4 regions of the Nocardia sp. NPDC058705 genome follow, and region 4 is predicted to be linked to each of the others. Evidence: riboswitches for the same ligand, from Rfam matches in the RefSeq annotation. Region 4 holds a riboswitch; each other region holds the start of a gene.

The links. A riboswitch is a leader RNA that binds a small molecule or an ion and turns the genes downstream of it on or off. The one in region 4 is predicted to bind S-adenosylmethionine.
Region 1: it holds a riboswitch for S-adenosylmethionine, as region 4 does, so the genes downstream of both, ACFW6D_RS29465 (aminotransferase class V-fold PLP-dependent enzyme) here and ACFW6D_RS13975 (AfsA-related hotdog domain-containing protein) in region 4, are expected to answer to the same signal.
Region 2: it holds a riboswitch for S-adenosylmethionine, as region 4 does, so the genes downstream of both, ACFW6D_RS25605 (bifunctional o-acetylhomoserine/o-acetylserine sulfhydrylase) here and ACFW6D_RS13975 (AfsA-related hotdog domain-containing protein) in region 4, are expected to answer to the same signal.
Region 3: it holds a riboswitch for S-adenosylmethionine, as region 4 does, so the genes downstream of both, ACFW6D_RS21210 (ABC transporter substrate-binding protein) here and ACFW6D_RS13975 (AfsA-related hotdog domain-containing protein) in region 4, are expected to answer to the same signal.

The regions. Positions count from the first base shown of each region.
Region 1 covers NZ_JBHYRN010000039.1:3,622-11,368, forward strand. Annotated here, with positions in the region: gene ACFW6D_RS29465 (aminotransferase class V-fold PLP-dependent enzyme) at 1-1,112, opposite strand, end outside; SAM riboswitch class IV at 1,154-1,268, opposite strand; gene ACFW6D_RS29470 (DUF6183 family protein) at 1,381-2,499, shown strand; gene ACFW6D_RS29475 (AAA family ATPase) at 2,736-3,866, shown strand; gene ACFW6D_RS29480 (S8 family peptidase) at 3,890-6,085, shown strand; gene ACFW6D_RS29485 (hypothetical protein) at 6,078-7,343, shown strand; gene ACFW6D_RS29490 (MarR family winged helix-turn-helix transcriptional regulator) at 7,453-7,747, shown strand, end outside.
Region 2 covers NZ_JBHYRN010000027.1:33,446-41,192, forward strand. Annotated here, with positions in the region: gene ACFW6D_RS25585 (MFS transporter) at 1-604, opposite strand, end outside; gene ACFW6D_RS25590 (NADP-dependent isocitrate dehydrogenase) at 893-2,110, opposite strand; gene ACFW6D_RS25595 (MFS transporter) at 2,382-3,908, opposite strand; gene ACFW6D_RS25600 (TetR family transcriptional regulator) at 4,009-4,728, shown strand; SAM riboswitch class IV at 4,794-4,904, shown strand; gene ACFW6D_RS25605 (bifunctional o-acetylhomoserine/o-acetylserine sulfhydrylase) at 4,985-6,301, shown strand; gene ACFW6D_RS25610 (homoserine O-acetyltransferase) at 6,298-7,443, shown strand; gene ACFW6D_RS25615 (TetR/AcrR family transcriptional regulator) at 7,447-7,747, opposite strand, start outside.
Region 3 covers NZ_JBHYRN010000019.1:34,413-42,159, forward strand. Annotated here, with positions in the region: gene ACFW6D_RS21200 (ABC transporter substrate-binding protein) at 1-612, opposite strand, end outside; gene ACFW6D_RS21205 (LLM class flavin-dependent oxidoreductase) at 609-1,679, opposite strand; partial or broken gene ACFW6D_RS21210 (ABC transporter substrate-binding protein) at 1,708-2,004, opposite strand; SAM riboswitch class I at 2,120-2,212, opposite strand; gene ACFW6D_RS21215 (hypothetical protein) at 2,455-3,168, shown strand; gene ACFW6D_RS21220 (hypothetical protein) at 3,226-3,435, opposite strand; gene ACFW6D_RS21225 (AbrB/MazE/SpoVT family DNA-binding domain-containing protein) at 3,519-3,854, opposite strand; gene ACFW6D_RS21230 (glycosyltransferase family 2 protein) at 3,929-5,101, opposite strand; gene ACFW6D_RS21235 (LppM family (lipo)protein) at 5,103-5,891, opposite strand; gene ACFW6D_RS21240 (carotenoid biosynthesis protein) at 5,945-6,763, opposite strand; gene ACFW6D_RS21245 (phytoene desaturase family protein) at 6,996-7,747, opposite strand, start outside.
Region 4 covers NZ_JBHYRN010000009.1:128,276-136,022, forward strand. Annotated here, with positions in the region: gene ACFW6D_RS13970 (HAD family hydrolase) at 1-249, opposite strand, end outside; gene ACFW6D_RS13975 (AfsA-related hotdog domain-containing protein) at 312-1,091, opposite strand; SAM riboswitch class IV at 1,105-1,217, opposite strand; gene ACFW6D_RS13980 (SRPBCC family protein) at 1,362-1,814, shown strand; gene ACFW6D_RS13985 (MarR family winged helix-turn-helix transcriptional regulator) at 1,865-2,314, opposite strand; gene ACFW6D_RS13990 (SMP-30/gluconolactonase/LRE family protein) at 2,429-3,361, shown strand; gene ACFW6D_RS13995 (alpha/beta fold hydrolase) at 3,348-4,130, opposite strand; gene ACFW6D_RS14000 (DUF6585 family protein) at 4,407-5,159, shown strand; gene ACFW6D_RS14005 (hypothetical protein) at 5,169-5,513, opposite strand; gene groL (chaperonin GroEL) at 5,602-7,227, opposite strand; gene ACFW6D_RS14015 (Clp protease N-terminal domain-containing protein) at 7,435-7,747, opposite strand, start outside.

The DNA of each region.
Region 1 (7,747 bases), on a different contig from region 4:
CCGAGGCTCGCGAGGAGGGGGTGGGCGCAGAAACGGCCGTCGCGGACGCCGATGGCGTGTTCGGCGGAGAGGTAGGCGGCTACCTGGCCGGGGGCGTAGTCGGCGATAGTGAAGGCGACGATGCCGACACAGTCGGGGCTGTCGGACCAGATGGTGACCAGGTCGACGCCGGGGATCGCGGACAGGCCGTCGCGGAGACGATCGGCCAGGAAGCGTTCGTGCGCAACGAGTTCGGCGGGATCGATGGCGGCGAGTGCGTCACAGGCTGCGGCAATCGCGGCCGCGCCCAACACATTCGGCGAACCGCCCTCGTGCCGCTGCGGCGCGCAAGCCCATTCCACTTCCGACACACCGACATTGCGCACGGCGCCACCACCGGCAAGGTAGGGCTCACCCTGGTCCAGCCAGTCACGCCGCCCGACGAGCACACCCGAGCCGAACGGCGCGTACAGCTTGTGCCCGGAGAACGCGAGGTAGTCGATCCCGGTCTCGCGCAAGGAGATCCGTCGATGCGGAGCCAGCTGCGCGGCGTCGACGAGAATCCGCGCACCACACAGGTGGGCGATGGTCGCGAGCCGTTCCAGCGGCAGCACCTCACCGGTGACGTTGGATGCCCCGGTCACCGCGAGCAGCGCGGCCGGCTTGCTGCACAACTCGGCGACGACCCGCTGAATCGTCTCCTCGACAGTCGCACCGGCCCGCACCACCCGGCGACCGTGCTCGGTCCACGGCAGGAAGTTGGCGTGATGTTCGATATCGAGCACCACCGTCTCCCCTGGCACGCACCCGGCCAGCAGGTTCAGCGAATCGGTGGTGTTGCGCGTGAACACCACCACCTGGTCGTCGTCGGCATCGAGGAACCGGGCAACCGACCCACGCGAGGCCTCGTAGCACTCGGTCGAGATCCGCGAGGCATACCCCGCACCCCGGTGCACGCTGGCGTAGAACGGCAGCAACTGCGAAATCCGGTCGGTGACCTGCTTCAACGCGGGCGCACTCGCGGCGTAGTCGAAGTTGGCGTAGGAGCTGGTGCCGCCCTGAACGAGCGGAACCTGCAGGTCGGCACCGGAAACGGCGGCGATGGCACAGGTGGGGTCGATTACAGCAGTCATGACGAAATCCCGTCGGCTCAGGGACCCGCTCCACAAGAGTTGGCCCGCGCTTGCCGCGCCCAATTCGGACGTCAGCCTGGTCGTCACCCGGAGCACCCCACCGCGGAGGAGGGTTGCCGACCAGCAAGCCGGGGCTGAACGCTGGTACTCGTGACCTGCAACGAGAGTGACAGATGACCTCGCGGCCTGTCAACTACCCCGGCGGAAGTGGCCTCCTACCGCGCCGAACTTCGATTGCCTCGGCACGGCAGATGCGTACGCTGGGCTCGTGCACGTCGAGATCGAACAGATCATTCGCGAGTTCCCGCAGCGCGACGATTATCGCGACATCCGGGAGCGGATCGAAAGTAGTGTTGGCGCAGGCGATCTCGAGTTCGCCGTGTCGCTCGGCCGAGCGGCGGCCACGGCCTACGGTGCCGGTAATTGGATTGTCGAGGATTGCGTCGGCACATTGCTCCACGCCTCCGCACCGGAGAGGGCCGGGGCCGCGCTCCGGGTGCTCGCGGCGACGAAGCCGGAGAAGAGCCGGGCGGGCCGGATAGCGGCGAAGCTGGCCGGATCGCTGGAAGCGGACGAGGCCGTCGCCGCGTTCGGTCAAGCCGGTCTGATCGGGCCGATCGCGGACGAGCTGCGTGCCTGTTTGCTGCAGGAGTTGATCCTGCGCGGCGTCACGGTGGCCGACCACGACGGGCTCGTGCGGTGGGCGAATTCGGCGCACTGGTCAGGTCATCCGCTGCGCGTGCTGCCGTTCGAACGCACACCCTTCGAGCACGGGCTCGCGCTGCGCCAATTCAGCCAGCACGGTTCGAGCGTCGGCCTGCCGTTCAGTGCCGACACCTCCCCCGCGCTGAGCAGACGCACTCGACTCGCCCTCCCCCGCGCCAAGGAAACTACCCACCCCGCGGTCGCGGACCGACTCGCGCAGGCTGTCGCGAACTGGAAGCGAGAATCCAACGGGCGCATCGAATCTCGGACCTTCGCACTCGGCAGCGTCCCCGACCCGGCGACGACGGCGGCCCTCATGGACACCTTGTCGCTGGAGTGCCTACACGCCCGGCACCCGTCGGCGACCGACCTCGTGGTCACCCCGTCCACACCCGGGCAGGTCTGGTCGATGCTGTTCGCCGCGGCGGCCAACGGCGGCGCCTACAACCACGGCGAAGGCGCGGCCTACGGCCGTCTGCGCGCCTGGCGTTCGCTCGGGGCACTGTGTGGTGCAACAGAATTCGACACCATCGACCATGTCACCCGCCTCGCGCGGGACTGCCACTGGTTCACCTTCGAGGCCGATACCGCATGGTTCGAGCGCGTCGCCTGGGATATCGGCATCGTCGCACTGACCCCCGAACCCGCCCTGTCGATCCTCGCTGCCACCGACACCGACTGACCGGCGCGTTCGCGCGGTGAGGCACGCCCGACGCGGCGGGAATCGCCCATGAGGGGGGCCGGCGGAACTAGCATCCGACGAAGGGAATTGCTGCGCTGAGGGCTCGGCAGATCAATGTGGCGCTGCGGGTGGGGTCCGATGTCAAACCGGTACACAAGGGGTGAACTTTGCCCGCGATGGACGCCGTACGATCGAGTGAAGCGAAAACAGTCCACGTATCAGATCGGAAGAAGACCATGTCATACGCCTTGAGCTCCACTTCGGCGGACGTGAGCGCTGATCTGCCCGATGAATTCGTCCACCTGGCGAGGTTGGCGTTGGCGGGGCGTGAGCAGGATGTCGCGATGTTCGTGCGGCGGGCCGCGCGGCGACACCGGCATGCAAGTCCCGAGTTGGCCGATGCGTTGATCGCGCTGCTGCGCCAGAACCCCACTCGCGCCAATCCCCTTCGCGCTGAGGTGGATACGCCGATTCCGGTAGACGGCGACAGTCGGCTGCCGTTGGTTCGGGTGATCGCACCCGGCGCCACTGTCGAAGTGCCGATCCTGGCCGCCGAGACCTACGACGTGCTCACCCAGATCGTCGATGAGCGCAAGCAAGCCGACCGGCTGGCCGCCGCCGACCTCACCCCGGCGCGCAGCCTGCTGTTCGTCGGCCCGCCCGGCGTCGGCAAGACGATGGCCGCGGCGTGGCTGGCCCATCAGCTGGAGCTGCCGCTGGTGGTCCTCGACCTGGCGACCATCATGAGCAGCCTGCTCGGCAAAACCGGCACCAACCTGCGCCACGCCATCGACTACGCCAAGCAGCGGCCGTGCGTGCTGCTGCTCGACGAACTCGACGCCATCGCCAAACGGCGCGATGACGATCGTGATGTGGGCGAGCTGAAGCGCCTGGTCACCGTGCTGCTGCAGCAGATCGACGACTGGCCGACCGGTGCGGGCCTCGTCATCGGCGCGACCAACCATGCCGACCTGCTCGACCCGGCCGTGTGGCGGCGTTTCGATGTGAGTGTGGAATTCGCGCTGCCCGAGGCCGAGCAACGCTGCGAGGCGATCCGCCGGTTCGCCGGACAGCCACTGCCCGACGGTGCGGTGGATGCGGTCGCGCTCGCGTCGAAGGGGTTGTCGTTCAACGATATCGAGCGAACGATGCTGCGGTTGCGCAGACGTTGCGTGCTGGAGGACCAGCTACTGCCCGGCTTGATGGCCGAGCATTCCGCACGACTAGTAGCTGAACTTCCCAAAACGGATCGGTTACGGCTCGCCCAGACGCTGACGGGCGTGTCAGGCTTGTCTCAGCGGCAGATCAGTGCGCTCACGGGGGTCTCGCGTGACACCATCCGTGGCTTCACCCATCGACGGGAATAACGTGGCAGCTGGGGGGATTTCGGGTGGCGGGACCGCGATTTCTGATCGGGTTCGGTGAGCGGCTCACCGCGCCCATCTCCCCCAGCAGATCCGGCGGTTCGCCGCAGCCGCCGTACACCGTGGCACAGGCGCGGGCCCGGCTCGCGCCGATGCTGAACGCGGCGACCGCGAGTGCGGACGCGTTGCCGAAAACGGCCTGTCCGGAAGACGAGACCGTCACGGCGGTCACCCTGCATCCGCAGTACCTGTCCAAAAGCGGTTACCCCACACGGCTTCTCACGTCACTGCAGCTGGATCCGCTGGGTAGCAGGCCGGTGGCGATCACACCGGAGCACGGCACGCCGCGGGCGAGCACGCTGCTGTTCCTGGCTACGACTCGCGTGAATCTGCAGTTGCTCACTGCGAGAATCGGCGCCGGCGTACCGCTGGGCAGCGCCGAGAACGGCATCGTCTGCCTCGAGGAATTCCGGCTCAACAACCCCGACGACCGTCTGAGACTTACAGCGGCACCGCGTAATTCGGAGACCGTCGCCGAATTGGTCCTGCACTCCGACCGCGATATCGCCCTGCAGGGTCTGCTCGATTTCTCCCGCGATCTCGACCTCGACGTGGCGATCGACCGCAGACTCGACAACGGCGGCCTCGCCTTCGTCCCGGTCACCGGCACCCATGCCGCCATCGCCGCGCTCGCAGGCTACTCGTTCACCAGGGTGATCCGCCGGATGCCGCGCATGCGAACCCAACTCGGACGCGACATATCCACCAAGACGCGGCTTTCCACCTTCCGGCCGATCTTGCCGACCGCCGAACCGACCGACCACGAACTCACCATCGCAGTCTTCGACGGTGGCCTCCCCGCCACCACCCCACTGGCCCGCTGGGTAGACGCCCACACCTTCGCCGACAGCGCCGCACCCCAGCGCAACTACCTCGACCACGGCCACCGCGTCACCTCGGCGCTGCTGTTCGGCAGTGTCGATCCGGTCCACCCGGTGCCGGTCCCGTACGGCTACATCGACCACTACCAGGTACTCGACGAGGACACCGACGACGACCAGTGCGAGCTGTACGCCGCGATCGAACGCATCGATTCCGTACTGCGCCAACGAAAGTACGAGTTCGTCAACGTCAGCATCGGACCCGAACTGCCGATCGAGGACGACGAGGTACACGCCTGGACCGCCTTCTGGGACGACTACCTCAGCGACGGCACCACCCTGGCGACCATCGCCGTCGGCAACAACGGCGAAGCCGATCGCCCCAGTGGCAATGCGCGCGTGCAGGTTCCGGCCGACAGCGTCAACGCTTTGGCAATCGGCTCATCGGATCGCGTTGGTGCGCAATGGAACAGGGCGTCCTACTCCGCGATCGGGCCCGGCCGCTCCCCTGGCACCGTGAAACCCGACCTGCTCGCGTTCGGCGGCAGCGATCACGAGCCCTTCCACGTCGTCGGCCCCGACGGCATTGCCGTCCCGGACTCCGGTACCAGCTTCGCCGCCCCGATGGCACTGCGCGCGGCACTCGGCGCACGCACCCTGTTCGGCCCGAAACTCGGCGCTCTCGATCTGAAGGCCCTGCTCGTCCACACTGCCGAAAGACGCACCAGCTCACCCGATTCCGACTCCGGCCATGGTCGCATCGCCGCCACCCTGGCCGACATGGTCCTGTGCGGCGACGGCGAAGCCCGGGTCCTCTACCAGGGCGAACTGACCCCGGCGAAGTACCTGCGCGCCCATATCCCGCTCCCGGCGGCGCTGCCGGCGGGCATGGTCAGGATTCGAGCCACGCTCGTCTACGCCACACCGGTCGACCCCGCCGACCCCGGCAGCTACACCCGCAGCGGTCTCGACGTCACCTTCCGCCCCCACGACGAGAAATTCGCCGAGCCCACCAGAATCCACCCCGATTCGGCCCCGTTCTTCCGCGCCAACGAACTCGATCCCGAGGCCGTCCTGCGTCGCAACTCGCACAAGTGGGACACGGTGCTGCACGCCGAGCGGAGCAAGCGCGTGCACAGCCTGCGCAACCCGGTCTTCGACATCCACCACAACGCCAGGGAATCGGGTCACTCCACCGCGACCGCGCAGCCGATCCGCTATTCGATGGTGATCACTGTGCGCCACGCCAAGGTCGACGACCTGTACGAGCGGGTGCTGAGCGCGTACGTGACCCAGTTGGAGGCGCTGCGTCCGACCATCGAGATCCCCCTCGATGTCTGAGTTCCCGGCCGAGATCTTCGTCGACCCGATCGCGGCGCGGCGGCTGAGTTGTCAGAGCGTGTACCGGTTGCAACACCTTGGCGCGCGGCTGTTCGCCTGGCAGGAGGAGACGTTCACCGAACTCCTGCTCGGCCACCTCACCGGTGTCGACTACCGCATCGATGCGCCCTGCCCCGATTGCGTGCCGCCGCGCAGGTGCACGTCGTGGGGGTCGGCCTCGCAGGCAACGGGTTCGGGCGGGCTCAGGCTGCTGACCAGACCCGAGGAAGGCGGCAACCGGGCTCGCGGAAGACGCGGTGTCGGCGCGGATTTCATCTACAGCGTGCAGGAACCGTCGGGTATCAGCGAGGTTCGATTGCTCATCCAAGCCAAGCGAGCCAGACGCGGTGAATCGATCAAGTCTGCGGCTCTCCCCGCCGCACAGCGAGCCGACTTATGCGACGCCGCACAGCATTTCGGCGCAACCGCGTACTACCTCTTCTACGCCGAATCCGAGTCGGCCCACGTCGGCCACCTCACCCGCTGCGCCGAGCACACGAGCCCCTCGGACACCTCCATCGTGATGGTCCCCGCACAGGTCCTCACTCGCGCGTTCGACGAGGAGAAGCGGGGTTCGATCGCGGCGGACCACGTCTTCGCACTCGGCCGCACCCTGCTGTGCCTCGACGGTTGCGCCCCCGCGCCGGGCCTGTCCGCCTTCGACCGCGTCCTCGGCTTCGTCCGCGAGGACAACCCCGACTACCAGCCCGTCGCCCCTTCGACGCGACTTCCCGGCACCCCCGCCGTCACCGTCATCGGCAAACGCGCCAAACCGCCCCGCCGCCCACCATCACGCCGCGTGACCCGCGCGGGCCACCAGGTCGGCGACGGCGAAATCCTGTGGGTCGACCTGAGCGCCGCCGACCGGTGGGCACAGCAGTCCGCACCGGACGACTCCACACCAGCGCGTGCGCCCAGCTGGTACGAAAGCGTCAGCGCCGACCGATTGCGCGAACGAACCAGCAAGTACTGGCGACTCGCACTGCACCGGGCGGTTGCGGTGCGATACGTCGCGGCCTGGGCCGACGGCGACGTGCGCGCCGTCTACCGCGTACTCGACGATTCCCTGATCATTCACCACGATCACGGCGGCAAGGTCTCCTTCGACCTCGCCGAACTCGACCCCGAATCCGCCATCCACCACCAGGTCGTGCGCCGCGCCAACGCCTATCAGGCCGCACGCTCGCCACGCGCACGCAACGTCGTCGGTTACCCCTAGCCGATTGCCCCTGAGTTGCCTGATCACACCCAGTTTCCAACCATCTACGCACCCTATGATGGACACCCACGATGATTGAGCAGCCCCACCATTTGCTAGAGTCATCCAAATGTCCACGAACACGAACTCCGTCCGCGGCCTGCCGCGCTACCCGGTGTACGCGCTCGGACGGCTCACCAAGGCGCTGCACGCCGAGATCGACGTCCCGTTGCGCGATCACTGGGTGCTCACCTTCATCTCCGAAAACGCCGACCTGACGCAGAAGAAGGTGGGCGACGCGCTCGGTATCGACCGCAGTGAAGTCGTCCGGCTGATCGACGCGCTGGAACGCGCCGACCTGGTAGAGCGCACCCGCGACGGCAAGGATCGCCGCAAATACCGGCTGCGGGTCACCGAGGCCGGGC
Region 2 (7,747 bases), on a different contig from region 4:
CCAGGGTGAGCAGCACCTGTGGGCGGCGCAGGGCGCCGAGTTCGGTCATCGGGTTGGTGATCTTCATGCTGGTCAGGGCGGGCACATAGCGCCACAGGGCGGCCACCGTCGCCAGGCCGATCACGGTGACGACCACGTAGGCGTCACGCCAGCCGAAGTGCTGGCCGAGCCAGGTCGCGCCCGGCACACCGACCACATTCGCCACACTGAGCCCCAGCATCACCGCGGCCACTGCTTTGGCCCGCTGCCCGACGGGCGCGAGGGTCGCGGCGGCCAGCGAGGCGACACCGAAGTACGCGCCGTGCGGCAGTCCGGAGACGAACCGAGCGAGCACGAGCGTGCCGAAAGTCGGCGCGAGCACGGTCCCGATATTGCCGAGCGTGAACGCGGCCATCAAAACGATCAGCAACTTCTTGCGCGCAACCCGCGCGCACAACGCGGCGATCAGCGGCGCACCGACAACGACCCCTAGCGCGTACGCCGACACCGCGTGCCCGGCCGAGGGCTCGGAGATGTCGAAGGCCCGCGCGATATCGGGCAGCAACCCCATGGTCACGAACTCGGTGGTCCCGATCCCGAACCCACCCAGCGCCAACGCGAGCATCGCCGGGACGTGCCAGCTGGTGCGTGGCTCGTCGAGGCGATCAGGGGCGGCGATGGAAGTAAGCACGCACTAATCCGCCTCTCCGCGAATTCAGGCCAGATTCAGGCCGTGGGAATGTGATGTCGGCGGCCACCGGCAACGCCGAGACCAGTCAGCCGGTACCCGGTGAGTTACCCATGTCCTTACGTATCGACTGGGAACAAAGCAAAGGGCGCTAGCACCGGATTGGTGCTAGCGCCCCTTCCCCTACAAGGGTATGCCGCCGCGGATCATCGCGGGGCGTGAGCTTTATCGCAGAGCACGAGCCAGGTTCACATCGAGCGCACCCAGGAATTCCTCGGTGCTCAGGTAACCCTGGTCCCCGCCGACGAGCGCAGCGAGGTCCTTCGTCATCTGACCACCCTCGACGGTCTTGATGACCACATCCTCGAGCGCCTGCGCGAAGCCGATCACCTCGGGGGTGTTGTCCAGCTTGCCGCGGTGCTCGAGCCCACGCGTCCACGCGAAGATCGACGCGATCGGGTTGGTCGAGGTCGGCTTGCCCTGCTGGTGCTGACGGTAGTGCCGGGTGACCGTGCCGTGTGCGGCCTCGGCCTCGCAGGTCTTGCCGTCCGGGGTGAGCAGCACCGAGGTCATCAGGCCGAGCGAGCCGAAGCCCTGGGCCACGGTGTCGGACTGCACGTCGCCGTCGTAGTTCTTGCAGGCCCAGACGTAGCCGCCCTCCCATTTCATGGAGGAGGCGACCATGTCGTCGATGAGGCGGTGCTCGTAGGTGAGGCCCGCCGCGTCGAACTCGGCCTTGAACTCGGCCTCGAAGACTTCCTCGAAGGTGTCTTTGAACATGCCGTCGTAGGCCTTGAGGATGGTGTTCTTCGTGGAGAGGTACACCGGGTAGTTCTGCTGCAGGCCGTAGTTGAACGAGGCCCGCGCGAAGTCTTCGATCGACTTCTTGAAGTTGTACATACCCATGACGACACCGCCGTCTTCGGGCATCTTCACGACCTCGTGCACGATCGGCTCGCTGCCGTCTTCGGGCGTGAAGGTGAGCGTGACGGTGCCCGCTTCGTAGACCTTGAAGTCGGTGGCGCGGTACTGGTCGCCGAAGGCGTGACGGCCGATGATGATCGGCTTGGTCCAGCCGGGCACCAGGCGTGGCACGTTGGAGATGATGATCGGCGCACGGAAGATGGTGCCACCCAGGATGTTTCGGATGGTGCCGTTGGGCGAGCGCCACATCTTCTTGAGGCCGAACTCTGTCACCCGCGCTTCGTCGGGGGTGATGGTGGCGCACTTGACGCCGACGCCGTACTTCTTGATGGCGTTGGCCGCGTCGACCGTGACCTGGTCGTCTGTCTTGTCGCGGTACTCGATACCGAGGTCGTAGTACTCGAGGTTCACGTCGAGATAGGGATGGATCAGCTTGTCCTTGATGAACTGCCAGATGATCCGGGTCATCTCGTCGCCGTCGAGTTCTACAACGGTGCCTTCAACCTTGATCTTGGACATGGATCTTCGTGTCCTCCTCGGTGGGTGCCCTTATTGCACGGCCAGGCGAACACGCTTGTGAGCGGACCCCAGCTATTCCAACAAACCGTATATGCCCCGCGGTGGTTGCGGGACGTTGTGGTGCAAACATGACGAGCGTACTGCTAGGTGTCACCTCACCGCGAGGGGAGGGCGAACTGTGCGATACGCGCGCGAGGAGCCTTCACTTTACCCATCACGCGCGAACGGTCCCGCGCGGCCGAGTTGGCTGCGCGGGACCGGTTGATCGAACTCAGACGGCGACCGGAATCGCGTGCGCGTGTTCGTCGCCTTCGATCAGGTTCTCAGGCTTGTCGCGGATCATCGCGGCGATCACCACCGCCGCGACAAGGAAGAAGCCGGCGCCGATATAGAAGGCCACGTCATAGCTGTAGATGGAGGCGCGTTCGACGAGGTGGTCGACGGTCGGGTTGTCGGTCGCGTAGCTCTTGGCCGCCTGCACCGACAACGTGGTGAGCAGGGCGGTGCCGACCGCGCCGCCGATCTGCTGGGCGGCATTGAGCAGCGCGCTGGCCACCCCGGAGTCCTCGTCGGCTACCTGGTGCAGCGCGACGGCCTGCATTCCCACGAACAGCGGCCCCATGCCGAGCGCCATCAGCAATTGCGGTCCGAGCACGCTCGCCGCGTATCCGTCGCCGTAGCTCAGCTGCGCCAGCCACACCAGCCCGGCGACGCCGAGCAGCGCGCCGACCACCATCAGCGGACGCGGCCCGAACTTGGGCATCAACGAACTGGTGATGCCCGCCGCGATGCCGATACCCACCGGGAACGGCAGGAACGCGATGCCGGCTTTCAGCGGCGAATAGCCGAGAGTGTTCTGGTAGTAGAAGCTCAGGAACAAGAACATGGCGAACATCGCGATGGGGATGAGCAGCGCCGCGATCAAGGCCCCGCCGCGGTTGATCTCACCCGGAATACGCAGCGGCAGTAGCGGATTCGCCGAGCGCGCCTCGATGACGACGAAGGCGATCAACAGCGCGAAGCCGACGCCGAGCAGTCCGAGGGTGCTGCCGGTCAGCCAGCCGTCCTCGGCCGCGCGACTGAATCCGTAGACGATCGAAATCAAACCGAAGGTCACCGTGACGGCGCCGGGCAGGTCGTAGCCGCCGGTCCGCGGCACCGGGACATCGCGCACGATCACCGCCAGCGCACCGGCCACCGCGATGAGCGCGATCGGGGTGTTCATCAGCAGCGTCCACCGCCACGAGGCGAACTCGGTGAGCGCGCCGCCGACGATCAGACCGAACGCGATACCGCCCGCGGTGATCCCGGCGAACACCGCGAACGCGCGGGCCCGCTCCTGCACGTCGGTGAAGATCACCGACAGCAGCGACAGTGCCGCGGGCGCGAGCAGGGCGGCGAACGCACCTTGCAGACCGCGACCGACGAACAGTTGCGCGCCGGTCTGCGCGAGTCCGGCCAGTGCCGACGCGGCGGCGAAGCCGACCAGCCCGATCAGGAAGATCCGGCGCCGCCCCAGATAGTCGGCCATCCGTCCGCCGAGCAGCAGCAGGCCGCCGAAGATCAGGGTGTAGGCGGTGATCGCCCACTGCTTGTCACCCTCGCTGATGCCGAGGTCACGCTGGGCATACGGCAGGGCGATCGTGATCACGGTGGCATCGAGCACCACCATCAACTGGGCGGCGGAGAGCACGATCAGCGCCCACCACCGCATCGAATTCTGTTGATTATCAACATGTTTCGCTTGTATTTCGGTGCCGGTCACCAGGACTCCTCGTCGCTCGATCAGTTCGCTCAATACTGGCACCATGCGACAATTGGCGTCAAGAGAAAAATGTCTGACTGCGCCAATTGGCAGGTCTCGACAGATGGAACCGGCAGCGGGGTAGACTGGCGACATGCTGGATTCGACCCCTCCGATCAGCGTTGACCGGACCGCCGAACCGGCTGGCGAGGCGCCGCTGGGCCTGCGCGAACGCAAGAAGCTGCAGACCAAAGCGGCGATCGTCGCGATCGGGCTCGACCTGTGCGAAACGCAGGGCTTCGACGCGACGACGGTCGAGCAGATCGCCGCGGGCGCCGACGTGTCGCCGCGCACCGTCAACCGGTACTTCCCGCTCAAGGAAGACATCGTGCTCGCCCCGATCGACGACTTCGGGGTCACCGTCGCGGCCGCGCTGCGCGCCCAGCCCCCCGGCAACGAACTACAGGCGCTGTGCGGGGCCTACCTGCAGGTGATCCACGCCGAAGTGGGCGCCGACGGCGTTCGTTTCCTGCGCCAGTTCCTGCAGATGCAGCGGATCATGCGCGCCAGCCAGGCGGTGAACGCGCGAGCGCTGGAATACGCGGAAAAGAAGAATGTGGCGGTGTGCGCGCAGCTCGCGGATCGCATGGGCACGACACCGGACGACTTCATGGTCCGGCTGGTGGCGGGGACCTGGCAGATGCTGTGTCACATCTCGATGGCCGATGTGGAGGAAGCGCTGCTGCATTCGACGCCCCAGGCGGCCGTGCGGGTGACCCGTGACGCGATCCTGCGCGCCTATCACGGCCTGCGCTACGTCTGCGGCGCACCGGCCGACGACACGCCCGGCCTCGGCACACCGCTCACCGAGTGATCTTCGGCGGGAAATGCGGGGGAAGTTTCCGCGTGTGGGAGATGTCCGGTTAACATGACGCCCAAGGTCATGAGTACCAGCGCCAAGCCCCGGCTCGCTGGTCGGCAACCCTCCAGCTGCGGTGGGGTGCTCCGGGTGATGACCGGGCTCTCGAAAGTCGAGAGCAAGCGCGCATTTCAGGAGGCACCCATGTGTTGTTACCCGTCGATCCGACCCAACTGACGAGATCCCCGGCGAACACCCACTGGAGCACGACATGACTGATTCTTTCCTGCCCGAGAACTGGTCCTTCGAGACCAAGCAGATCCACTCGGGCCAGGCACCCGACGCCGCCACCGGCGCGCGGGCCCTGCCGATCTACCAGACCACCTCGTACGCCTTCCGCGACACCGATCACGCCGCCGCGCTGTTCGGTCTCGCCGAGCCGGGCAACATCTACACCCGGATCATGAACCCCACCCAGGACGCGGTGGAGCAGCGCGTGGCCGCCCTCGAAGGTGGCGTCGCGGCGCTGCTGCTGGCCTCGGGCCAGGCCGCGGAGACCTACGCGATCCTGAACCTGGCGAGCGCGGGCGACCACATCGTGTCCAGCCCGCACCTCTACGGCGGCACCTACAACCTCTTCCACTATTCGCTGCCCAAGCTGGGGATCACGGTCTCGTTCGTCGAGGACCCCGATGATCTCGCGCAGTGGGAAGCCGCGATCCAGCCGAACACCAAGGCGTTCTACGGCGAGACCATCGCCAACCCGAGCAGCGCGGTGTTCGACATTCCCGGCATCGCCGGTGTGGCGCACGCGAACGGCCTGCCGCTGATCGTCGACAACACCGTCGCGACCCCGTACCTGATCCAGCCGCTGGCCCACGGCGCCGACATCGTCGTGCATTCGGCGACGAAGTACCTGGGTGGGCACGGCGCGGCCGTTGCGGGCGTGATCGTCGACGGCGGCACGTTCGACTGGACCGTGCGCGACGCCGACGGCAACTCGCGCTACCCCGGTTTCACCGAGCCCGATCCGAGCTATCACGGTGCGGTGTTCGCCGATCTGGGCGCGCCCGCGTTCGCGTTGAAGGCGCGCGTGCAGCTGCTGCGCGACCTGGGCGCCGCAGTCTCACCGTTCAACGCGTTCCTCATCGCCCAGGGCATCGAGACGCTGAGTTTGCGGGTGGAACGGCATGTCAGCAATGCCGAGACGGTCGCGAAGTTCGTCGCCGAGCAGCCGGGCGTCGACGCGGTGTTCTACGCGGGCCTCGAGTCCTCGCCCTGGTACGCGCGGGCCAAGGAGCTGGCGCCGAAGGGCGCGGGCGCGATCGTGGCGTTCGAGCTGGCGGGCGGTGTCGATGCGGGCAAGAAGTTCGTGGACGCGCTCAGCCTGCACAGCCATGTAGCTAACATCGGTGATGTGCGTTCCCTCGTGATTCATCCGGCGTCGACCACGCACTCGCAGTTGACGCCCGACGAGCAGCTGGCGGCCGGTGTGACTCCCGGCCTGGTCAGGCTCGCGGTGGGCATCGAGGGAATCGACGACATTCTGGCCGATCTGCGGGCCGGGTTCGCGGCGGCGACGACGTGACCGTGAGCACCGAATCGCCGATCGCCCGACCCGGAACCGGGGTGGACCTGTTGCCACCGCCGGACGGGCGAGTCGGCGTGGTCGCCATCGGGGAGGTGGCGCTGGAGAACGGCGCCGTTGTTCCCGATGTGCGGCTGGCGGTGCAACGCTGGGGTGAGCTCTCCCCCGCACTGGACAATGTGGTGCTCGTCGAACACGCGCTCACCGGCGACTCCCATGTCGTCGGTGGGCCCGACGGGGCACCCGGTTGGTGGGAGGGCATGGTCGGGCCCGGTGCGCCGATCGACACCGACGAGTGGTGTGTGATCGCCACCAACGTGCTGGGCGGCTGCAAGGGCAGCACCGGTCCGTCCTCGCTCGCGGCCGACGGAAAGCCTTGGGGTGCACGCTTTCCCGCGCTGACCATCCGTGATCAGGTGCAGGCCGAGGCGCAGTTGTTCGAGGTGCTCGGGATCGAGCGGCTCGGCGCGGTGGTCGGTGGTTCGATGGGCGGTATGCGGGTGCTCGAGTGGATCATCGGTCTGCCCGAGCGGGTCTCGGCGGCGCTGATCCTCGCCGTCGGCGCTCGTGCCACGGCCGATCAGATCGGCACCCAGACCACCCAGATGGCTGTGATCACGGCCGATCCGGACTGGCAGGGCGGCGACTATCACGGCACCGGCCGCGCGCCGATGACCGGCATGGGCCTGGCCCGGCGCATCGCGCACCTGACCTACCGCACCGAAGGCGAGCTGGACCACCGCTTCACCAATCGTCCTCAGGGCGAGGAGGATCCGTGGACCGGCGGGCGTTACGCGGTGCAGAGCTACCTCGAGCACCAGGCCGAAAAGCTGTGTCAGCGGTTCGATCCGGCCACCTATGTGCTGCTCAGCGAGGCCATGAATCGTCACGATGTGGGTCGCGGGCGCGGTGGTGTCACTGCCGCGCTGGCGTCGACGTCGGTGCCGTGTGTGGTGGGCGGCGTGGACTCGGATCGCCTGTACCCCTTGAACACTCAGGCCGAGTTGGCCGAAGGCCTGCCCGGCTGTGCGGGTTTGGAGATCGTGCATTCGCGCGACGGGCACGATGGGTTCCTCACCGAAGCCGCAGCGGTGTCGAAGCTGCTCACCGAGACCATGCGCTTGGCGCGGGAGAACCGCTGAGGTTCACGGTCCCGTCAGCAGGGTGACGATCGAGCGGACGTAGGCCTGAAGTCGTTCGCGCGGATACTTTTCCGGGTCGCTGACGGCCATCCGACCGAGCATTTCGGCGACGGTGAGCACCGAGTTCGCCAGTAGCTCGGCGTCCATGTCCGACCAGCGTGGCGACAGTGAAACACCCATGCTGACAAGTGATTCCGCGCGCTCCACGATGTCTTTGCGCGAAGCGCGAAGGGCCGCACGGTATTCGTCGGGCGCGCTCGCGGGTGTGGCGAGGATCAGCCGCCAGCGGGTCGGATTCTGCAGT
Region 3 (7,747 bases), on a different contig from region 4:
GAACGGTCCGCTGCCGATGGTGTCACCAGCGCAGCGAGCCTCCGATGGTCTGGCATTGGTCGACTGGCTCAGGATGCCGAGCTGCGATGTCGAGGAGGCCTGGAGGAACTGCGCGTTGGGCTGACTGAATTCGACTCGGGCGGTGAGCTTGTCGACGGCCGTGGTGCCGACATAGTTGGTGAGATAGCTCGCACCGAGCGGAGCCTTCGCCCCGCCGAGTTCGATCACCGCGTCGAAGGTGTCGCGCACCGAGTCGGCGGTCAGCGGGGTTCCGTCGCTGAAGCTCACCCCGTCGGCCAGCTTGAACGTGAAGACCTTCGAGTCCGGGCTGACCTCCCAGCTTTCGGCCAGCCACGGCGTGATGGCCCCGGTCTTCGGATCCTGGTCGGTCAGCGAATCGACGATCTGGCGGGTCACATAGATGGTCTGGTTCGAGCCGGCCTGCGCCGGATCCGAGCAGGTGGGCGCCTGCGAGAGCCCGTAGCGCAGAGTGCCGCCGGGCTGCGGCGGACCGGCCTGGCCGCCCTGATCGCCGGTGCCGCTCCCGCACGCCACCACAGTGGTCGCGGCGGCGAACACACCGGCGAACGCGGAGAGACGATGTCGAATCACGAGGTAACTCCAGACAATTGGCGACCTGCGGCCAGCGGACGGCTCGGAATGCGGCGGCGCAGCTCGGGCGCCACCTCGGCCTGGAACAGCTCGAGACTGCCCAGGTAGTCGGCTTCGGTGCGGCCGTCGCGTTCGGCGGACAGGTGGATCACCTCGTGCCCGAACTGCTCGTGATAACGGCCGACCTTGTCGATCACCTGCTCCGCACTACCGACCAGCGCCGACGATCGGGCGATGAAATCTTCGACGGTCTCGAACACGACCGGATTGCCGACCTTGCGCTGCAAGGCGGTCCGTGCCTCGTAGAGCGGCCGGAACACCTCGACGGCCTCCTGCGAGGTCCGCGCGACATGGAAACCCGCCGTGCCCGCCCCGACCAAGGCGTCAGCCGGGTTGTGACCGTAGTGCGCCCACTGTTCGCGATAGTGGCGGATCAGCTCGGCATACGGCTCGATCGGATGGGTGACATTCGCCGAGAACACCGGATCACCGTGGCGCGCGGCCAGTTCCACCGACTCCCGGCTCGTCGCACTGCCGTGCCAGATCCGCACGCGCGGCTGCAACGGTCGCGGGAGCGCCTTGGCCGCGGTGAGTGACGGCCGAAATTGGCCCGACCACGTCACCTCCTCGCTGTCCCACAGCGCCCGAAAGAGTTCGTACCCTTCACGATTGCGCTCCCACTGGTCCTCGGTGGTGACGTGATAGAGCTGCGCTTGCGCCGCCCCGTTGCCCTTGCCGATGATCAGCTCGAGCCTGCCCTCGGACAGGTTGTCGAGCGTGGAGTAGTCCTCGAACGCGCGCACCGGATCGAGCAGGCTCAAGGTGGTGACCGCGGTGAACAGGCTGATCCGCGTGGTGACCGCGGCGATATGGCTCAGTACCACCGGGGGAGCGCCGGACAGGAACGGGTCCTCGTGCCGCTCACCGACCGCGAATCCGTCGTAACCGAATTCTTCGGCGCGCCTTGCCTGTTCGATCACTTCGTGCAGGCCGTCACGCGTTGTCGGGACCACACCGGTGACCGGGTCGGGCACCCGGGTGATCAGTGTCATCAGCAGGAATTTCATGCCCGTGCTCCTGATCTCTCGAACGAACTCATGCGGCGGGCTTCTTCGGCAGACCGGGCGGGTTGATGCGCGACTCGGTGACCTTCTCCGAATCCAGCCCCCAGCGATCGGGGACCTTCTGATAGCTGCCGTCGGCGATGGCATCGACGAGGGCCTTGTGGACGGCGGTGTTGAGGCCGCTGTTCTTCTTGGTGAGCACCGCGATCTCGCCTTGCAGGGCGTCACCGGCACCGGAAAAGGTGGCGATGAGCTTGGTTTCGCCTGTGGTCGTCGAGTGATAGACACCGGACGGGTTCGGCCCGAGGTAGCCGTCGAGGCGCTTGGAGGGTGCCAGGAACCGGCGATCCGGGGGAGGTCGTCGGCGGCACCAGCGGGCGGAGCATCGCCCAGCGGGGCGGTCTCGACGCCGGAGACAGTGGACGCGGTCAGCACGAAAAACTCCTCCATCGATCCCGGCAGAAGCACCCGCACCCTCGAAGGGCGGGTTGCTGCGACGTCGTAGAGCCGGGTCTCTCGGTCGCTCTGGATGGTTGTGCTCGCCTGCCTCGCGGCCCGAGCTGAATCAGCATGTGACACAGGTGTCGTGGTCGCAACGGTAGAAATCAGCGTGAGCGCAGGGGTTGGAACCGGCCGCCGGGGCAGCCACAATTGCCCCGGTTCGGTTCGCTGGGAGATTGCGACGCGCCGAACCCCCGGTTACTTCACCTTGCCCGATTCACCCATCGCACGCGGTAGCGTCGGCCTTCTCTGCGTCGATGAGGAGTACGTCGTGAACATGGGGCGTCGTTCCACCACACTGACCGCGCTGACGGCCTGCGCCGCCGCGTTGCTGCTGACCGCGCCGTCGGCCACCGCTGAACCGGCCGCGCCGGTGACGCCCGCCGTCACCAGGGACGCGCCGAACGCCACTCCAGCCGCGGGCCCGGGCGACCTGCTCGGCGCCTACCGGACCGTCGTCGAGACGCTGAAAGCCATGGGTATTCAGCCGTTCCTCTATCCGACGGTTGCGGCGAACTGCACCGGTGACGGCGCGGGGCTCGTCCCGGCGGTCGCGGGTGCGGTGCCGGGTCCGTGGCCGACGAACACGCTGCCCACTCCGGGACTCGACCTGTCCGCGGTGAAGTCCGGGCAGACGTTGTTCACGTTCCTGCCCTATGGACTCGCTCCCGACACTGCTGCTACGAAGACCTCCGGGATGCAGGTGGCGTGGCTCAATATCAGCACCGGACGGGGTGGGATGGCTTCGATGGGGCCCATTGCCGACCTCGTTCGGGCGATGGTTCCGCCCGAGGTTCCTGTAGAACTGCGGCCGCTGGCTGAAAACGCGATTCGCGACTTTCTCTTCGCCGCTGTTCCCGTCGGTGGTGTGCGTGCGGTGCCTGTGGACACTGGGCGTGGCACTGTGCTGGCTGCCGTCTTCGGAACCACTGACAACGCGGGGCGGTCGTGCTTCTTCTTTCCGACCGTCGGCATCACTGAGGTTCCTTGAAACCTGCCGGGCGCCGTCCGCTCGGTTGAGGTACCCGCCGTGGCAACAGTCGTTCGCTTATGGAGCGGTGAAGATGTCGTGGGTGCCTATTCGCCGCCAGATCACATGGGCCTCACCCGTCGTCACCGAGTCGCCGTAACTGAACGTCGCGCGCCCGTCAGGCGCCCACGTCATCTCCCAGATGTTGTCGTAGCCCTTCATCTTCTTGACGCGCAGTCCAGGGCGGAACCCGGCTCCGGCGCGCAGATCTTCGACCAGGATCGACACCGATCGTAGGAAGGCTACTTGCTGATCGCGAGTCAACTTTTGCCAATCTCGGGTGAAGAGCGTCAACCAGGCATAGGTGGGCATCAGTGCCGCTCGGGCTGGATCTCGGCCAGGTCGATGCCTGCGGAGGCAGCCAGTCCTCGCAAGAACGAGTCACCATCTTCGAAGACCTCGTGCGGGACGCCCGCGGCCAGTTCCTGGTCAGCTTCTTGCTCTTTGCGCTGCCATTCCGGGGTAAAGAACCATGCCTGATCGACCGGGATCGACCGATAGCCGCGCACCGTGACATCACCAGCCTCGTTGACCGTGAATTCCAGTTCGTCATCCTCGCGAACATGCAGCACGGCACGGATTTCCTGAGGCAGAGTCACTTGATGGCGACTGCCTCGGATGCGTGCACGGATGTTCATCGCGGTCATGCCACAGTGTAGCACGGTGCTACGGTGCTACAGAAGTCGACGGCCGCCAATTGTGTCGACAAGCTGGTACTCGGTCAGGCGCGGCGGGCGATGGCCTCGTCGGGAGCGACCAGGGGGCGCTGCTTCCAGCGGAGGCGGCCGGTTTGGTGGCGGTGGTGGGAGCGGGTCCACAGGGATAGGTAGTGGGCTACTGCTACCGGGTGGGCCAGGGCTGAGGCTAGGTCGGAAGGTGTCGGGGGGCGGCGGGTTTCGATGGTGCGGGCGGTGAGGCGGCTGGTGACTGCGGCCAGGTAGCCGAGGATTCCCGCGCGGCGGGTTCGGCCGCGGCCGAGTAGGGCGGCCAGTGGGGGGATCCAGTAGGCGAGGGTGGCGAGGATCCCTATGGCTGCGCCGGTGTCGCGGCGGCCGCCGTAGGCGGACCAGAGCCAGCGGGTGTAGCCGTCGGTGAGTTCGGTTGTGCCGGTGTACATTCGGGTGCTCGCTGCGGGGCCTGCGGTGACCAGAGCGGTGCGGTGGCCTACTCGGCGGATCGAGCGGGCCAGGTCGAGGTCTTCGGTGGCGCTGGCGGCTACGGCTGCGTGGCCGCCTGCGGCGCGGTAGGCCTCGGCGTCGACGGCGAGGAACTGGCCGCAGGCTACGGCGGTGGAGGGGCGCAGGCTGTGGTTGGAGGGGCCTACGGGCAGGGTTGATGCCCATGACCAGGCGAGCAGGGGCTGGACCAGGCGTTCGGTGGGCGAACCGGCTTCCTGGATCGGCCAGGCCGAGACCAAACCTGCTCCGCGCCTGCGTAATTCGGTGACCGCCGCTGCGACGGCGTGGGGTGCGAGGCGCACATCGGCGTCGACGAAGACCAGGGCTGCCGCGTCGGTGCGGGCGGCGAGGCGGGCGCACGCTGCTGCTTTGCCGGTCCAGCCGGGGGCGGGGTGGGCGGCGGAGCGGAGCACGGTGAAGCGTTCGTCGCCGGCGATCGCGGTCAGTGCGGCGTCGTAGGTGCCGTCGGTGGAGGCGTCGTCGAGGATCAGCACGTGCAGGCGGGGGACACCGGTCTGGGCGCGCAGGTCGGCGATCAGGGCGGGTAGGTGCTCGGCTTCGTCGCGGGCTGGCACGCAGACCGTGACCGGTTCGATCACGCCCGCGACGCCGCGCGGCAGGGTGCGCAGGGTGAGCAGGTTGTAGGCGGCGGTGCTCGCGCCGAGCGCGGCGAGGCCGGTGCCTGCCCAGGTCAGGTAGCGAGCCGCCGCGCCCATGTCAGCGGCCCAGTCTGCGGCTGGAGATCTCGCGCCACATCTCGGAGGGGGAGAAGCCGCCACGGGGGGCGTGCGGTGGGGCGGGGTTGCGGTCGCGGAACGCCAGCCCGGCGATCAGCGCGGCCACCGCGAGGGTGATACCGCCGACGATGCCGGCCCAGCCCGCGAACGAGCGGGTGTTGGGGTCGGCGTATTTCACCTCGGCGCGCAGGGTCGACACCTCACCGGCGGGCAGCTTCCACGAGACGGTGTTCTCGCTGTTGGCTGTTTCGCGGGTGCCGTTGGTCTTGGCGACGCGCGCGGGGAAGGCGATGGAGAACTGCACGTCCGAACCGTGTGGCGGCACCGATTCCAGATCGACCCGGCCGGTGAGACTCACCAGATCGCCACTGCGCTGGAAGTCGAGGGTGAACATGCCCTGCGTCTGATCCGACAGCCCGCCGAGCTGGCCGACCTCGCCGAAGGACAGATCGTCGAAGAACACCTGGGTGCCGACGTAGCCGTCCTGGTTGTAGTTCTCCACCCGCACCTTCGACGCCAACTGCGCGGGCGACTTCAGCTGTGGTCCTTTGTCCTCGGGCCCGGTCGGCACCACCGCGGCGACGATCCGACCCGACACGCGGTCGTTCGACGACACCCCCATCGACACCTGCACGCGCAGGCACCCGGCCAGCGCGGGCACGAGCAGTGCCAGCAGGACGGCAACGGCCGCCACGCGCCGCGCGGGCACGCGACGACGCGGTGAAGGAGTGGGCATGTCGGCGACGGGACTCGGCTGCACGATTGACATCGTGCCAGGCTCAGGCCCCAGAGCCCACACGACGGGCCCACCACCCACGCCGATCAGGCATTTTCGCGCCGATTCGAGGGGTGTCGAGGTGGGTTCGGGCGCTCACGCCGTGCCAACAGGGGGATTCCGAGCACGCCCAGACCGCAGAAACCCCAGATCGCCGACGCGGGCAGCCCGAGGAACACCGCGTGCGCGAGGGTCGAACCGAGCCAGGTCCACCCGAACACCGCGACCGGGACCGCCACCGAGGGATCACGCGGTGGCGCGAGAAGCCGATCGAGCAGGGTGAGCAGCACCGCCATGACCGTGGCGACGAGCGCCCAACCCAGATAGTTCGTGTACGGGATCTCGGGCAGACCGGGCAGCCCGGCGTCGCGGACCGCCCAGGTCCACTGGCCATCGGCGACCATCTGCGGATCGAGGAACAGGTCCCACCCGACCGCACCGAGGACGAACAGTCCCACGCGTCGCACGGTCCTGGCGGACATCAGGATGCCCGCGACGATCCAGATCGAGTACAGCCCACCGGTCCAGGCGAGGGGCACCACCAGTGGAACGTCCGCGACCGCGGGTCCGAGCCGGTCGACGGCGTAGGTATAGCTACCGAACGGGAATCCGGTGGCGGTGCCGACGATTTCGGCGGTGAGTCCCAACCCGGACACGATGACGAAAAATCCGACAGCCCACCGCAATCCGCGAGTCGTAGCCGCGTGCAGCAACGCGGTCGCGGCCGACAGCGCCACCACGGCAACCGTGATCCGGTCGCGCGCCACATCCGTGCTCAATGGGTAGGTGATCTGCGCGAACACCAACGCCAGCGCGGTGGCGGCGGGAATCGCACGGTAGGGATCTGCGCGTAACCAGTCGCGGATCGCGACGACACCGCGACGCGGCGCATCCGCCCCGTGCTCGCGGGCCGCGCCGGTCACAGGCGCTGCCGAACGCTCGACCCCGCGGTGCGCGTCGAGTGAACGCCCGTATTGCCGGTTCGGCCCGGGCACACAGCGGCGCGCGCGTGCCACCGTGGGTATCGAGCCAGTTCCGGGAAGTCGGCGCCGCGGGCCGACGGCGCGTCGCTGCCGAGCACCTGCGACGAGAAGGCGTTCATCGCTTGCGTGGCAGCAGGAATCGAGGCTTGCGGCGATCGCCGAGAACCAATCGCGCCGCGCTGCGACCGCTCGCGCCCGACACTCCGCCGCCGGGATGGGTGGACGCGCCGGTCAGATAAAGGCCGGGAGCCCCGGGAACTCGCTGACCCGACAGCTCGGGCAGCGGTCGCCACAGCATCATCTGGTCAAGCGACATCTCCACGTGCATCACATTGCCGCCGCGCAACCCCATCTCCCGCTCGAGATCGACCGGCGTCTGCACGAATCGCTGACGCACCGACGAGGCGAAACCCGGTGCGTACCGGTCGACTTCGGCGATGATCCGATCCGCCTCGTGCTCGGCGTGTGCTGCCCAGTCGCTGCCGTCGGCGAGCTCGTAGGGATGCCACTGCGCCCACAGCGACAGCTGATGTTCGCCGGCGGGTGCGATGGACGGGTCGAGCGCGCTGAAACTCATCGCCAGCACCACCGGGCGCGGCGGCAGCGAACCGGCCAGCGCGGCGCCGTGGGCCAGTCGGAGCTGTCGACGGTCGGAGACGAGGAACTGCAGACCACGGGCGGATTCGGCGGGGGAGGCGCCGGGGTACTCGGGTAGCCGATCGGTCGCCAGACGCACCACCATGCCGATGCCGGGGCCGACCCGGATGCGCCGCTGCCAGTCGTCGAGGACCGCGGGGTCGAAATCGCCCGCGCGCAACAGGTCCAGCGTCGAAAGGATGTGGGAGCCCGCGATCACCGTGTCGGCGT
Region 4 (7,747 bases):
GAACTCGTCGAACCAGCGCTGACCGGCCGCCACCAGCGCGGCGTACTCGACCCCGCGATAGGTCCGGTAGTACTCCCGGTTGATCTCCTCACGCGGCGCACCGGCTTCGGCTCGCGCCTTGAGATCGTCTGCGACACGGGCATATTCGCTCCCGTCGTCACCGTTCTCGGCGAGCCAGAACCGCAGGAACGTGAACATCGACTTCACCGTGATCAAGGTTTCGTCCACGTCGAAAAACGCCACACTCACGTTGTTTCCATTCGGCGTGCTCGGGCGCCCCCGCTCCGCCTCTGTCTCGGGACGGTGATCGCTCACGCCGGCACCCCCAGATACGCGGTGACCGCCTTGGCCGCCTTCGCCCGTTCGATCTGGGCGATTCGGTCGTTGGGCAGTGCGGTGAACTCGATCCGCGAGCCGGCCACGGACTTGCCGAACTGGCGTACGTCGGTTTCGATGACGAACTGCAGTTTGCCCGGATCATCGATCGAGACCGGCGTGAGCTGGGCGTGCAGCGTGGCGGGCAGCGGGAACAGGAACGAGGTGAACCGCAGGTCGACGTTGTTCCACACGATGTAGAAATGCTCCTGCGGCCTGCGCACCCCGTACTCGAGTTCGAACGCGGCAAGGAACAGCTGTCGCACCGCCTCGATCACCACGATGCCCTGCACGTGCTCACCGGTCTGGTGGTCGAGCAGCAGTTCGTTGTCGCTGTCCAGACGCAGATCCGCTTCGAAGGCGTTCTCCTCGATGCGCCGCAGCCCCGCCAGCAGCACATTGGAGTGCTGGTATTTGTGCACATGGTGCCTGCGCGCGGGCTCGGCGATTTCGCCGACCACCCGGACTCGCGCCTGCGGTGCGTGCACGGCTGCCACGTGCTCCAGGTAGTCGAGATCGTGGCGGGTGACGCCCTGGCCCAGGTGAACGGCCAATTCCTGATCGACGAACCGACCGCTGCGCAGCAGCGCCACCAGCCCCGACACGGTGTGCACCCGCTCGTCCGCCGTGATCCCGAGGAAACGGTCGGCCACCACGACGAACGTGGTCGCCACCGTTTCCGGGGCGCGAGTGGCGTCGAGTTGGACTACAGACATGGATAAACCTCCAGAAAGACGCTTACGGCAGGTGAGCCCCACCATCCGGTCGTCACCCGGAGCACCCCGCCGCCACTGGAGGGTTGCCGCCCAGCAAGCCGGGGCTCGATGCTGGAACTCGTGACCGTGCTCCGAAAGGTAAACGGCCGCAATATTTTTGAAAACCGTTCCGACCAGCATGCGAAAAATCCGCCCACGGGCGGAGGTAGGGCACAACGCCGGTGCCTATGCTGAGCGTGACAGTCCGTCACGTATATCCCGGAGGCAACGTTGCCGAACACTCTCGAAGCCAGCATCGACATCGCCGCATCGCCGGAGAAGGTCTGGTCGGTACTGTCCGACCTGAGCCGCATGTCCGAGTTCAGCCCGACGACGGTGAAGATGGTCGCGGTCGGTGGCGTGCGCGAGGGCGCGTTCACCGTCAACCTCAACAAGGTCGGCTGGAAGATCTACCCGACCACCTCGCGGATCGCGCGCTTCGAGCCGAACAAGGCGTTCGCTTTCCGGATGAACGAGAACCGCACGACCTGGACCTACGAACTCTCCCCCACTGCCACCGGCACCCACCTCGTCGAGACCCGCACGGTCGACGCCAAGGGTCTGCCCGGCTGGCTGCAGAAGACGATCAAGGTCGCCATGGGCGGCGAGGAGAAGTTCGAAGCCGATCTGGTTTCGGGCATGGAGCAGACACTGAGCAAGGTGAAGGTCGCCGCCGAGCGCTGACCTGGATATTTCTGAAAGCCCGTCGGAGATCATCCGGCGGGCTTTTTTCGTCACGCCAGGTTGTCGCGGATCTCGTCGAGCGCCTGCGTGCTGCGGGTGAGCAGCTCCCGCACCGCCGCCAGCTCGGCCGCGGTGAACTGCTCGGCCAGGGTGCGCTCCACCGCGACCGCGCGCGTATCGGCGTCGTTCATCACCGCGCGCCCCTCCTCGGTGAGGCGGGTTTCCAGCACGTTCTTGTGCCACTCGTGGGGGGTGCGGTCGACCAAGCCGCGGTCCTGCAGGTTGGTGAGGACGGTGTTCATCGTCGGCGGGGTGACGCCCGCCAGCCTGGCCAAGGCCGCCGCCGAGATGCCGGGGTTCTCCGCGAGGTACATCAGCGCGCTGTACTGCGGGACGGTCAGGCCTGCCGGTTTCAGCGCGGCCGTCTTCGTCGCGATCAGGGCTTGCTCGGCCCGCTTGATGTACGAGCCGAGCCTCTCGGCGGCGGGCATGGACGTCATGCGTGCATGGTATCCGCCCATCACTCCATAACCCCATTGACGATCATAACGACTCTAATCTAGGTTAGTGCCGATCGATTGATGTTCTTCGTTACATAACCGAGAGGCTTCACCATGTTGCGAACCGTCGCCGTTGCCGCCGCCTGCCTGGCCATCGCCGCATGCGGGACCTCGTCCGCCGCACCCAGGCTGAGCACTGCCTACGAGCTACCCGGCAACGCCGTCTATCCCGAGGGAATCGGCCTGGATCCGCGCAACGGGGACACTTACGTCGGGTCGTTCGCCGATGGTTCGGTGTATCGCGCGAGCGCCGACGCCGCACGCGCCGAGGTCTTCCTGCCCGCGGGTGCCGATGGCAGGAAGACGGCGAACGGGATTAAGGTCGATTCGAGTGGTCGGCTGTGGGTGATCGATTCCGGTGTGGGAGTGAGTGTTTACGACACCGATTCGCGTGCGCTGCTCGCTCGGTTCGAAGTGCCGGGTGCTGCACCACGTTTCGTCAACGATCTGGACTTCGGCGGCGACGGGACCGCGTACTTGACCGACAGTGTTCGCAATGTCGTCTACAAAGCCGTAATCGGCAGCAGCGAATTGACCGTCGCCTACGACCTGACCTCGACGGCCCGCGATCCACAGGCGTTCGCGCTCAATGGCATTGCGGCCGATCGGGACGGTCGATATCTGATCGTCGTCGCGATGTCAGCAGCCGAGCTGTATCGCATCGACCTCACCGGTGGCGCGGAGCCCATCCGCAAAATGGCACTGAGCGGCGGTGATGCGAAGAACGGCGACGGGTTGGAGTTGCGCGACAACACGCTGTGGATAGTCCACAACAAGGACAACACCATCAGCCGCTGGACACTCACCGACAACGGCGCAACCGCAACCCGCGCAGGCGAATTCCACGATCCCGCACTGAATATTCCTACGACGATGGTGCATTCCGGCGATCGAGCACTTGTCGTGTCGTCGCAATTCGACAAGGGCGGGCCGCTGGGTCAGGGCACGCCGGGAACCTTCGTGGTCTCGGCGGTCAGCGGGTTCTAGCGATGAATTCACTGAGGACGGAGACGAATTCGTCTGGTTGCTCCACCTGCGGTGAATGGCCCGCGTGTTCGACGAGATGGGTTTGCGCGCCGGCGGCGGCGAAGCGGGCGAGGGTTTCGGTGCTGTCGTAGAGGTGGTCGTGGCGGCCGTGGACGGCGAGGACGGGTTGGAAGAGGGCTTGGGCGCGGGTGTCGAGGGGTGCCGCGGCGAAGTCGTCGGCCCGGGCGCCGACCGCGTAGGCGAGGCCGGCGGGCAGGGTGGCACGGAAGTCTCGGACCAGGGCGTCTGCCAGGCCAGGTGCCGAGTCATAGCGGAAGCGGGGTGCGAATCCGGGGCGGCTGCTGAGGCGGATCAGCGGGCCGGGCGTCCAGCGTTGGGCCAGGCGAACCGCCCACGGGCGGACAACCCACCTCGCAGCCGCCGGGATGCTCGCGGCCTGATAGTCCGGGGCCTGGCCGACGACCACGACGCGGGCCACCCGGCTCGAAGTGGCGGCGGCGAGTTCCAGGGCGATCTCGGCGCCGAAGGAGTGCCCGACCACCGTCACATCGGTGAGGTCCAGGTCGTCGATGAGTGCGGTGAGCGGGGCGGTGCGGGCCGCGGCGCTGAAGTCGCCGTCGGCGCCCAACTCCTGCATGTCGACCCGGATCACCCGGAATTCGGGTGTCATTCGCTCGGCGACCCCCGCGAACCAGTCGACCGAACCCGGGATGCCGTGGATGCACACGATCGCGGGTGCGGTGGGCTCGCCTTCGTCCAGAAACAACACGTCAACCACACTAGAGCAGGGTCGCCGAACCGACCGCGCGCGATTTTCGCAGGTAGACATGACTATCACGGCCGACGGCACGCGTGGAAGCGGGTTCCGCATCGCCCACACGGCCACTCGAGACCATTACCCCCGGTCGCGGCCAGGATTTCCGAACCGTACCGGTGGCAATATCGCGCCGGTTCGCATACGCTTCGCCGCGGATGAATACGCCTCATGGAGGGACGAGTGATCACTCCGAACAGGCCGGAGGACGTAGCCGAAAGTCGGCACACAGTGCCGTTGACGCAGTTGATACACCTGATGGCGGAGTATCAGCACCTCGGCGCGCACCGTGACACCTTTCTCGCTACCCCCGCCGACGACGCTTTCGTACGCGGCTGCGGCATCGTCGCGGGCTGCATCGCGACCATCGGCGTCATCGTGGCCGCCGTCGGCGCGTGGCAGGGCGGTATCACGCTGCTGGTGATCGCCGCCGCGCCCGTGCTGCTCGCGCTGCGCCGCGGGGTGATCAACCGGCAGAACCGCGCCGCCCGCATCGACCTGTTCGACCACGGCGTCACCGTGTATCGCTCGGGGCAGCGGGTGTCCGGATTCCGTTGGGACAGCACCGAAGTGCGTCAGCACGAGATCCCGTTCCACGACACCACCCCCGTCACCTACCTGCTGGAACTGTCCGGCCCCAACGGTGTACAGGCGACCATCGACGACGAGGGTTTCGCCCGCGCCCGCGAATGGGCCCGCGCCATCCAATCCGCCGTCACCGCAACCCAACTCCCCGTCGCGGTAGCCGCCATCGACAACGGCGAAACAGTCGCATTCGGCGACCTGGCCCTTTCCTTGGACGCCCTCACCTACCGCGCCCAAGACCTCCCCTGGGAAGACATCCAACTCATCGACGCACGCAGCGGCCACATCCGCATCAAACTCGCAGGCGTCTGGATGTCCCTCGGCCCCGTCAGCACCATCCCCAACTTCTACATCTTCAACGAACTGGCCGAACGCCTCCGCCTCACTCCGGTGGGGTGAGACACCCGCCTACTCGTCCGATGGCGGCGCGACCTGCTTCTTCGCCAAGTCGCGGATGGCAGAACAACCTATCCACAACATCACCGCACCGATGATCACCCGCACCGAGTCCAGCGTGTTGTTGATCATTCGCACGTCCGCGTAGTTCGCGTAGCCGTACTTCGACATCCCGCACGCGTTATCCCCCGGGGCCATGTCGTAGCTGGTGAAATTCAGGACCAGCGGACTCCAGTCATGACAGGTGACCGTGCGGTCAGCCAGATCGAGCAGACCCGACAGAATCACCCAGCCGCAAATTGTCCCCATCAGTACACAGAACAACCAGTACTTGCGGACCGCCTGAACGATCGCCATGTTCATTCCCCTGTTTTCATGCCGAAGGCCGGCCCACCGTGTGGTGGACCGGCCTTCGCGACTTGCGTTGGGCTAGCTGATCAGCGGATCAGAAGTCCATGCCGCCCATGCCGCCGGTGGGGTCGCCCGCGGGGGCGGACTTCTCCGGCTTGTCGGCGACGACTGCCTCGGTGGTGAGGAAGAGCGCGGCGATGGAGGCCGCGTTCTGCAGGGCCGAACGGGTGACCTTGACCGGGTCGGCAACGCCGGCGGCCAGCAGGTTCTCGTAGACACCGGTGTCGGCGTTCAGGCCTTCGCCCTCGGGGAGGTTGGAGACCTTCTCGGCCACGACGCCGGGCTCGAGGCCCGCGTTGAAGGCGATCTGCTTGAGCGGAGCCGACAGCGCGACGCGCACGATGTTGACACCGGTCGCCTCGTCAGCGGTCAGGCCGCTGAAGCCGTCGAGCGCGGGGGCGGCCTGCAGCAGCGCGACGCCACCACCGGCAACGATGCCCTCTTCGACGGCGGCCTTGGCGTTACGCACGGCATCTTCGATGCGGTGCTTGCGCTCCTTGAGCTCGACCTCGGTAGCGGCACCGGCCTTGATCACCGCGACGCCGCCGGCCAGCTTGGCCAGACGTTCCTGCAGCTTCTCACGGTCGTAATCCGAATCCGAGGACTCGATCTCGGCGCGGATCTGCTGCACGCGGCCCTTGATGGCCTCCGCGTCGCCGGCACCCTCGACGATGGTGGTCTCGTCCTTGGTGATGACGACCTTGCGCGCGGTGCCGAGCAGCTCGAGACCAGCGGTCTCCAGCGAAAGACCGACCTCTTCGCTGATGACCTCGCCACCGGTGAGGATGGCGATGTCGGCCAGCTGGGCCTTGCGACGGTCACCGAAGCCCGGCGCCTTGACGGCAACGGACTTGAAGGTGCCACGGATCTTGTTCACGACCAGGGTCGACAGGGCTTCACCCTCGACGTCCTCGGCGATGATCAGCAGCGGCTTGCCGGCCTGGATGACCTTCTCCAGCAGCGGCAGCAGGTCCTTCACGGTCGAGATCTTCGACGCGACCAGCAGGATGTACGGATCCTCGAGGACCGCTTCCTGACGCTCGGGATCGGTCACGAAGTAACCGGAGATGTAGCCCTTGTCGAAGCGCATGCCCTCGGTGAGCTCCAGCTGGAGCCCGAAGGTGTTGCTCTCCTCGACGGTGATGACACCTTCCTTGCCGACCTTGTCCATCGCCTCGGCGATGAGCTGGCCGATGGCCGGGTCGCCCGCGGAGATACCAGCGGTAGCAGCGATCTGCTCCTTGGTGTCGATCTCCTTGGCGGTGTCGAGCAGCTTGGCGGTGACGGCCTCGACGGCCTTCTCGATGCCACGCTTCAGGCCGAGGGGGTTCGCGCCGGCCGCGACGTTGCGCAGACCTTCACGCACGAGCGCCTGGGCCAGCACGGTGGCGGTGGTCGTACCGTCGCCAGCGACGTCGTCGGTCTTCTTGGCGACTTCCTTGACCAGCTCTGCGCCGATCTTCTCGTACGGGTCCTCGAGGTCGATCTCCTTGGCGATGGAAACACCATCGTTGGTGATCGTGGGGGCGCCCCACTTCTTCTCGAGCACGACGTTGCGACCCTTCGGGCCCAGCGTCACCTTGACAGCGTCGGCGAGGGCGTTGAGACCCCGCTCGAGACCGCGACGGGCCTCTTCGTCGTACGCAATTGTCTTGGCCATTGCGTTGAGATCCTCCACATGTCTATGGCTGACACACGAGACGACCACAGGTTGGATCGCCCCAAAGTACGCTGGCCAGGAGGTGCCCGCGACGGACGACCGAGGGTGTCGATGGAACCCGATCTCACCGTCCCGACCTGGCACTCAACAGTGACGAGTGCCAGGTCATTTTTAGCACTCAGGTGATGAGAGTGCAAGGTTGACGCCTCAGTCCTGCGCCTCCACCGAAGCGAGGAACTGATTCAGCAGCTCGACGAGTTCGGCCTCGACGACGGCCTTGTCAAGGCCCAGACCGCTGAGTACCCCCGTGCCGTTCTCCTGCTCGAGCAGCGCGAGCAGGATGTGTTCGGTGCCGATGTAGTTGTGGCCGAGGCGAAGCGCCTCGCGAAAGGTGAGCTCGAGGACCTTCTTCGTGTCGCCGTCGAACGGGATGAGGGCGGGCACGTCACCGTCGGCGGCGGGCAGCGCGGCGGTGGCGGCATCGCGCACCGCGTCGAGTGCGACACCCCTGGCGACGATC